Regions from separate parts of the Streptosporangium sp. NPDC048047 genome, predicted to be linked through region 1. Evidence: predicted binding sites of a transcription regulator. Region 1 holds the regulator's gene; the other holds the start of a gene.
What was found. Region 1 encodes LexA, which represses DNA repair genes until DNA is damaged. Its sites were predicted from a motif close to TCGAACANNTGTTCGA; they were not measured.
Positions count from the first base shown of each region.

Region 2: ruvC (crossover junction endodeoxyribonuclease RuvC) is a predicted target of LexA. The motif match lies at 2,194-2,209, and genes of this name have one in related genera.

Region 1 covers NZ_JBEZNH010000043.1:62,728-67,077, reverse strand. The annotation lists gene AB0D67_RS28965 (epoxide hydrolase family protein) at 1-257, opposite strand, end outside; gene AB0D67_RS28960 (YafY family protein) at 319-1,350, shown strand; gene lexA (transcriptional repressor LexA) at 1,481-2,185, opposite strand; gene AB0D67_RS28950 (hypothetical protein) at 2,396-2,671, shown strand; gene nrdR (transcriptional regulator NrdR) at 3,100-3,561, shown strand; gene AB0D67_RS28940 (vitamin B12-dependent ribonucleotide reductase) at 3,662-4,350, shown strand, end outside.
Region 2 covers NZ_JBEZNH010000013.1:165,525-169,874, reverse strand. The annotation lists gene ruvB (Holliday junction branch migration DNA helicase RuvB) at 1-936, opposite strand, end outside; gene ruvA (Holliday junction branch migration protein RuvA) at 950-1,570, opposite strand; gene ruvC (crossover junction endodeoxyribonuclease RuvC) at 1,567-2,160, opposite strand; gene AB0D67_RS14720 (GNAT family N-acetyltransferase) at 2,328-3,485, opposite strand; gene AB0D67_RS14715 (cation:proton antiporter) at 3,497-4,350, opposite strand, start outside.

The DNA.
Region 1 (4,350 bases):
TGCAGGAAGTGGATGTCCTGGCCGTCGACGGTGGTGACGAACTGCGGGTGGACGTTGAGCCGGGCCTCGTGCTCACGCCAGTCGTAGCCGGTCGCCCAGTACTCCACCAGCTCCCTGAGGTCGTCGGTCGGCACGCCCCGCTCGGGGCCGGTACCGGGGACCTGCGGGGCGAAGCGGGTACGGCGCAGCCGCTCGCGCAGGTCGTCCAGGTCGCTCTGGGGAATCTCGACGCGGAAGGGACGGATCTCGTGGCTCATGGAAGGACTGTTTCATCCATTGTGGCAAGCTATTTGCCGCGATGACCGGCATCCTGAGGAAATGCTGGAAACCTCGGCGCGCCTGCTCCGCCTCCTGTCGCTTCTGCAGAGCCGTACGGAATGGAGCGGCGCCGAACTGGCCGACCGGCTGGAGGTCAGCCCGCGCACGGTCCGCTACGACATCGGCAAACTGCGCGACCTCGGTTATCCGGTGCGCGCCTCCCCCGGCGTGGCCGGCGGCTACCGGCTCGGCGCCGGCGCCGAGCTGCCGCCGCTGCTTCTCGACGACGAGGAGGCCGTGGCGGTCGCGGTGAGCCTGCGCACAGCCGCCGGGGGCACCGTCGCGGGCATCGAGGAGACCGCCGTACGCGCGCTGGCCAAGCTGGAGCAGGTGCTTCCGTCCCGGCTGCGACGCCGGGTGGGCGCGCTGCACGATCACACCGTCGCGCTCTCCCCGGGCGGCCCGGTCGTGCCGGCGGAGACCCTCGTCGTGCTCACGGCGGCCTGCCGCGACCGGCACCGGCTGCGTTTCGACTACCGCGCCCACGACGGCACCGCCACCGTGCGCGACGTCGAGCCCTACCGGCTGGTGCACACCGGCCACCGGTGGTACCTGCTGGCATGGGACGTCCGGCGTGACGACTGGCGGGTCTTCCGCGCCGACCGGATCACCCCGCGTACCCCGCAGGGTCCCCGGTTCTCCCCGCGGGAGGCGCCGCCGGCGGAGTCGGTCCGTCAAGGGGTGGACACCGCCCTGTTCCGGTGCCGGGCCCGGGTCACGGTGCACGCCCCCGCCGGCCTGATGGCCGCCCGCGTCCCGGCGTCGGTCCTGGTGGAGCCGGTCGACGAGCACACGTGCGTCGTCCACGCGGTCGCCGACACCCCGTACCGGCTCGCCCTGCACATCCTGATGCTGGAAGCCGACTTCGAGGTCGGCGGCCCGCCGGAACTGCTCCACGCCCTCCGCGAGATCGGCCTGCGCTGCGGCGGGGCGGGTGCCGAGGGGGCTACGCCACGGGAGCGGCGGCCCCCGGCCACGCGGACGCCGGGCGTGGAGGAGGCCGGGGGGCCGACGGAGGGCGCCGGGCGGTGAGGCGGCCCGGGAGGGTGGCGGGCACCGAAGGGCCGGCGGAGGGCACCGGGCGGTGAGGCGGCCCGGGAAGACGGAGACGGAAAGGAGCGGGCCCCGGTGGAGACCGGGGCCCGCTCCTCCAGGGAAGGGTCTAAAGCTTGCGCAGCACCGCGACGACCTTGCCCAGGACGGTCGCCTCGTCGCCGGGGATCGGGTCGTAGTTCGGGTTGTGCGGGACCAGCCAGACGTGGCCGCCCTTGCGCTTGAAGGTCTTCACCGTGGCCTCGCCGTCGATCATCGCGGCGACCACGTCGCCGTTGTCGGCCACGGGCTGCTGGCGGACGACGACCCAGTCGCCGTCGGCGATGGCGGCCTCGATCATCGAGTCGCCGGCCACCTGGAGCAGGAAGAGCGTGCCCTCGCCGACGAGCTGCTTGGGCAGCGCGAAGACGTCCTCGACGCTCTCCTCGGCGAGGATCGGGCCGCCCGCGGCGATCCGGCCGACGAGCGGGACATAGGCCGCGGTGGGGCGGCTGACGCCCTCCTGGGCGGCGTCCGGGTCCACCCACAGCACCGGCTCGCCGGGGAGGCGCACCTCGAGCGCGCGGGGACGGTGCGGGTCGCGGCGCAGATAGCCCTTGCGCTGCAACGCCGTCAGCTGGTGCGACACGCTGGAGGTGCTGGTTAGCTGCACCGCCTCGCCGATCTCCCGCATGGACGGCGGGTAGCCGCGCTGCTGCACCGAGTCGCGGATCACCTCGAGGATCTTCCGCTGCCTGGGGGTGAGGCCGAGGGAGTCACGTCTGCGCACCGCCAGGTCGTTGACGGCCGAACCGTTCTCGTCGTGCTCGCTCATGCGATCTCCTTGCCTCCCGGTCTGCATTGCCCGTGTCGCCCACAGCGACCGTACCGCCGTCGAAGATCATGTTCAAACAACTGTTCGAGTCTTCCTCGAAATGACCGACGGCGTGGTGTACAACATCGTACGGGAGTTCGATCGACATCGTGTTCGATTCGCCGATCTTTCCTCGACGTGTGTTCGACCAGGTCGGAGGGGGTGGTCAATATGAAGGCGACCGCGGCGGAGATGGCGGCGCCACGATCCCGGCGGCGGCCCGGCCGCAGGCCCGGGCCGCCGGGGAACGTCCGATACCCTGGTGCGCCGGTCCGGCTCACCAGGCGGGGCAGGGCCGTCGTGCTGGCGGTCCTCACCCTCGCCACCCTGGGGGCGCTGTGGCTCGGTCCCCGCATCGACGCGACCCTCGGGGTCGGCTATCCGGGGTGCGCCGACTCCTCGTCGGTCCCGGCCCGCGACGCCGGGCCCCGGCAGGCGGCGCCGTGATCACCGTGACGGCGCGTCCCGGCGGATGACCGCGCGTCCCGGCGGCCGGCGTCCCGGCCGCCGGGACGCGGCGGCCTCGGGGTGCGGCCTCGGGGTGCGGCGGCTTCGCGGGTGTGAGGGCCGAAAGGGGCGCCGGGGGTGTTACCGCCGTGACCGCCGGGGCAGGAGAGGGCGACACGCCGGGTCGGCGCGCTGATCAGCGACTTCGGCGCGCGGGGCCCGGCTGACTTGCGTTCATGGTCGGACCCTCCTACCGTTGGACCACAACATCTAGTGGCTCCACCGGTGAACTTCACCATAGATTGTGTTTTCGTTACCGCATTTCGACCCTTGGAAGACGTGCGCGCGCGCCCCTGCCATGGGGTTTGCGGGAAACACGAGGCGAAACACAGGGCGCGGGCCACCTGCAGGCCAAGGAGGCGACCCGCGTGCACTGTCCGTTCTGTCGTCACCCGGACACGCGGGTCATCGACAGCCGGTCCACCGACGACGGCGGCGCCATCCGCCGCAGGCGCACGTGCCCCGAATGCGGCCGCAGGTTCACCACGCAGGAGACCGTCCTGCTCATGGTCAGCAAGCGCAGCGGGGTCACCGAGCCGTTCTTCCGGGACAAGGTGATCGCCGGAGTGCGGCGGGCGTGCCAGGGGCGTCCGGTGAGCGAGGACTCCCTCGCCCAGCTGGGCCAGCGGGTGGAGGAGAGCATCCGCGCGACGGGAGCGGCCGAGATCGCCGCCCCCGAGGTGGGGCTGGCGATCCTGGGCCCGCTGCGCGAGCTGGACGAGGTGGCGTACCTCCGGTTCGCCTCCGTCTACCGCGGCTTCGAGACCCTGGCCGACTTCGAGGCCGAGATCGAGCAGTTGCGCGCGGAACGCTCCGCCAAGCAGGACTGAAACTGAATCCGAACCCCGGGCGCCGGGGGCCAGAGCGGCGCGTTGATGTGGTCCGACTCGTGGGTTCCGCGAAAAGGCGGGGCCCCGGAAGGGGGAAGTCATGACGGAGACGGTCAGCGGTACGGCCGCGGGCGGGGGCAGGCGGCTGCGCAAGGGGCTGAAGATGAAGCGCATCTTCACCACCCCCGGAGTGCATCCCTACGACGAGGTGTCCTGGGAACGCCGTGACGTCGTCATGACCAACTGGCGGGACGGCTCGATCAACTTCGAGCAGCGGGGCGTGGAGTTCCCCGAGTCCTGGTCGGTCAACGCCGCCAACATCGTGACCACCAAGTACTTCCGCGGCGCGGTCGGCACCCCGCAGCGCGAGTGGAGCCTCAAGCAGCTGGTCGACCGCGTGGTGGGCGTCTACACCAGGACCGCGGTGGAGAACGGCTACTTCGCCACCGACGAGGACGCCGAGATCTTCGACCACGAGCTCAAGCACGCCCTGGTCAACCAGGTGTTCAGCTTCAACTCGCCGGTGTGGTTCAACGTGGGCACCGCCTCGCCGCAGCAGGTGAGCGCCTGCTTCATCCTCGCCGTCGACGACACCATGGAGTCGATCCTCGACTGGTACAAGGAAGAGGGCGTGATCTTCAAGGGCGGTTCGGGCTCCGGCGTGAACCTCTCCCGGATCCGCTCCTCCAAGGAACTGCTCTCCAGCGGCGGCACGGCCAGCGGCCCCGTCTCCTTCATGCGCGGCGCGGACGCCTCCGCGGGCACCATCAAGTCCGGCGGCGCGACCCG
Region 2 (4,350 bases), on a different contig from region 1:
GGCCAGCAGGCCCTGGCGCACCAGGAACGGCTCGGCCACCACCTCGACCGTCTCGGGCTCCTCGCCGACCGCGACCGCGAGGGTGGACAGGCCGACCGGGCCGCCGCCGAACTTGCCCAGCAGCGCGGTGAGGACCGCCCGGTCGAGCCGGTCGAGCCCCTCGGCGTCGACCTCGTAGAGGTTCAGCGCCGCCGCGGCGACGTCGCGGGTGACGACGCCGTCGGACCGCACCTCCGCGAAGTCGCGGACCCGGCGCAGCAGGCGGTTGGCGATGCGGGGCGTGCCGCGGGAGCGCCCGGCGATCTCGCGGGCGGCGTCGCCGGGCAGCTCCAGGCCGAGCAGCGCCGCCGAGCGGTGCAGCACCAGCTCCAGCTCACCGGCGTCGTAGAAGTCCATGTGGGCGACGAACCCGAACCGGTCGCGCAGCGGCGCGGGCAGCAGGCCGGCCCGGGTGGTGGCGCCGACCAGGGTGAACGGGGCGACCTCCAGCGGGATCGCGGTGGCCCCGGGCCCCTTGCCCACCACGATGTCCACCCGGAAGTCCTCCATCGCGAGGTAGAGCATCTCCTCGGCGGGGCGGGCCATCCGGTGGATCTCATCGATGAACAGCACCTCGCCCTCCGACAATGTGGAGAGGATGGCCGCGAGGTCACCGGCCCGCTCCAGCGCCGGCCCGGAGGTGATCCGGATGGGGGCCGACAGCTCGGTGGCGATGATCATGGCGAGGGTGGTCTTTCCGAGACCGGGGCCGCCGCTCATCAGCACGTGGTCGGGCGGCCGGTTGCGCCGCAGCGCGCTCTGCAGCACCAGCGACAGCTGCTCGCGCACCCGCGCCTGGCCGATGAACTCCTCCAGCCGCTTGGGCCGCAGCGCGGCCTCGACCAGCCGCTCGTCGCCCTCGGCGTCGGCCGAGACGAGTTCCCGCTCGAAGCTCACGGCGTCTCCCCCCTCACCGCACGCTCAGCACGCGCAGCGCGGCCTTGAGCAGCGCCGCCACCTGGGGCGCGCGGCCCTGGGCCGTCTCGGCGTCGGCCTGGGGCGCGACGAGCGCGACGGCCTCGTCGGCGTCCTTGGCCGAGTATCCCAGCCCGACCAGGCCGGAGTGGACCTGCTCGCGCCAGGCGGGGACGGCCGGGCCGCCGTTGAGGGCGGCGCTGACGGCCTCCTCGGGGGTGCCGAGCTTGTCCTTGAGGTCGACGATGATCCGCTGGGCGCCCTTGGGGCCCACCCCGGGGACCCGGGTCAGCGCCTTGACGTCGGCGGCGGCCACGGCCATCCGCAGCGCGTTGGGCGTGTGCACGGCGAGCATCGCCAGCGCGACCTTCGGGCCGACCCCGCTGGCCGCCTGGAGCAGCTCGAAGATCCTGCGCTCGTCGTCGTCGGCGAAGCCGTACAGCGTGAGGGACTCCTCGCGCACCACCAGCGAGGTGGCCAGCCGGGCCTCCTCCCCCACGCGCAGCGCCGCCAGCGTGCCGGGCGTGCAGTGCACCAGCACGCCGACGCCGCCGACCTCGACCACCGCTCCGTCGGGGGCGATCGCGGCCACCCGTCCTCGCACCGAGGCGATCACTTCGTCGTTCCTCTCGAGTATCCGGCGGGCCTGCCCCGCCCGCGGAAGTACGCGGCGGCGGTGACCCCGCCGCCCGCGCCGGTGGCCCGCGCGGCCGCCTCGGCCAGTCTGTTCTGGGCGCCGCCCCGCCAGACGTGGCAGATGGCCAGGGCGAGCGCGTCGGCGGCGTCGGCGGGCTTGGGCATGGCGTCGAGCCGCAGCAGCCTGGTCACCATGGTGCCGACCTGGCGCTTGTCGGCCGTGCCGCTGCCGGTGATCGCGGCCTTGACCTCCGACGGGGTGTGCAGCGCCACCGGCAGTCCCCGGCGGGAGGCGCACAGGATCGCCACCGCCGACGCCTGGGCGGTGCCCATGACGGTGCGCAGGTTGTGCTGGGCGAAGACGCGCTCCACGGCCACCGCGTCCGGCTCGATCTCGTCGAGCCAGCGCTCGATGCCGGCCTCGATCGCCACCAGCCGGGCCCCGATCTCGTCGTCGGCGGGGGTGCGCACCACCCCGACCTTGACCAGGCGGAGCGGCGCCCCGGGGCGCCCCTCGACCGCTCCGAGCCCGCACCGGGTCAGCCCCGGATCGACCCCCATCACCCGCAGTTCGGGCAACCGCACCGGCACGCCTTCCGCTCGCCGAACACCTGTTCGGTGCCCGACTCTACCGTCTGCGGGCAGGGCGCGCACGGCCATCGAACCGCCCGCGCCGCCCCCGGGACGGGTCTCCGGGCGTTCGAAACCATGATCGTTCCGTCCCGTGGCCGGCGCGTTCAGAACGAGTCGGTCATGTACGGCCGGGCGTGGAAGGCGGCGTCGAGGGCGTCGTCGGCGTCCGCCGGCCCGGTGAGGAGGCCCGCGCGGCGCAGGGTGGCGGCCGGCACGCCCGCGAACAGCGCGGAGAGGCCCCCGGCGGTGAGAGCGGGAGCCGTCCCCGGGATGGTCCCGGCGGGCTGGGCCGTACCGGAGCCGCCGGAGACCGCCAGGTGCCAGGGGCCGGAGGAGGCGGGCCGCTCGGGGTCGTCGACGTGGACCACGACGTCGAGGGTGACGCCCGCCGGGAACCCGCGCCCGGCGACGGCCGCCGCCGGGTCCACCACGCGGAACATCCAGCGGCTCTGCGCGACCTCGTCGTTCACCCGCTCGCCGAGCAGCCAGAACACCGGGTCGTCGGGGGCGACGGCCGCGCGGACCTTCTTGGCGACGGAGGACGAGGAGCCGACCAGCGCCCACAGCGCCCTGGCCGTGGCCTCCGAGCCGGCGAGCAGGTGGCTGACCGAGATGTCGGGGCCGTCCCAGCCGTAGGCCACGAAGCCGTCCTCGGCCAGGTAGACGAAGTCGCGGGTGCTCTCCAGCCACCGGCGCACGTCCGCCTCGCTCCGGCGGACCGGCCCGGAGGCGCGGGTGGCGGCGTGGACGCGCCCGATGACCTCGCCCAGCGCGCGGGCGTCCCCGGGGCCGGTACGGCGGAGCGGGACGTCGCCGGTCGTGCGGATCGAGCGCAGCCCCTCGGTGGGCAGCACGGCCCGGTGCAGGGCTCCGGCGTGCTCCCAGCCGAGCGAGCGGTAGATGCGGGTGGTGGCGGGGTACAGCGCCGAGACCGGCAGCCCCAGCGCGGCGCAGCGGTCCAGGGCGGCCCGCATGATCATCCGTCCGACGCCGCGGCCCCGGTCCTCGGGGGCGACGGTGACCGAGGCGATGCCGCCCATGGGCAGCGGCCTGCCGTGCCACCACTGGGTGAAGTCCTCGATGCGGGTCGTGGCGACGAGGCGGGCGCCGTCGAAGGCGCCGAGGTATCTGCCCTCCTCCACGGCGGGCAGGACGCCGCGCCGCCAGGGCTCCGCCTCGCCCTCCGGGACGGGCCCGAAGGCCCGGACGCGGTTGTCCAGCGCCGCGTCGAGATCGCCGGCGGTCAGCTCACGTATTTCCACGGTCCCCAAACCTAGGCCGTGCGCTCCGGGGAGCGCTCATCGGCCCCGGCCGGCTCCTGGCGGCCGCGCAGGCGGTCCAGGCGCGTCATCACCGGGGTCGCCGTGACGCCGTGCAGCACCAGGGAGGCCAGCACGGTGAAGGCCACCACCGCCCACAGCTCCTCCGCGGGCACGCCGAAGTCGGCCTGGCCGAGGGCGTAGGCGAGGTAGAACAGCGAGCCGATGCCCCGGATGCCGAAGAAGGCCATCACGCCGCGCTCGCGCGGCCCCGGCCGGCCGCCGAGCGTGGCGAGCCACCCGGTCAGCGGGCGGATCACCAGCAGCAGGAGCAGGCCGACCGCCGCGCCCCGCCAGGTGAGCGCGGCCAGGCCGCCGGTGGCCACGAACCCGCCGAGCAGCAGGATCAGCCAGGCGGTGAACAGCCGCTCGATCTGCTCGATGAAGCCGTGCAGGACGGCGTTGTAGCCGTGCGTGCGCTCGGCGGCCCTGATCGTGCAGGCCGTCACGAACACCGCGATGAAGCCGTAGCCGTGCACCAGCTCGGTGAGGCCGTAGGCGAGGAAGGTCGCGGCCAGCGCCACGAAGCCGTCGCGATGCTCGGCGAGCCGCAGGTCGGAGACCTGGGCGCGGAAGAACAGCCGGCCCAGCGCCTTGCCGGCCAGCAGGCCGCCCACGACGCCCGCCCCGCACCGGTAGAGCAGGTCCACCAGCACCCACTCCCCGGTCCATTCCAGGCCGCCGCCCGCCGCCGCCAGCGCGATCGCGGCGAACACCAGGGGGAAGGCCAGGCCGTCGTTGAGCCCGGCCTCGGAGGTGAGGGTGAAGCGGACCTCGTCGTCGTCGGTCTCGGAGTCGACGGGCTCAC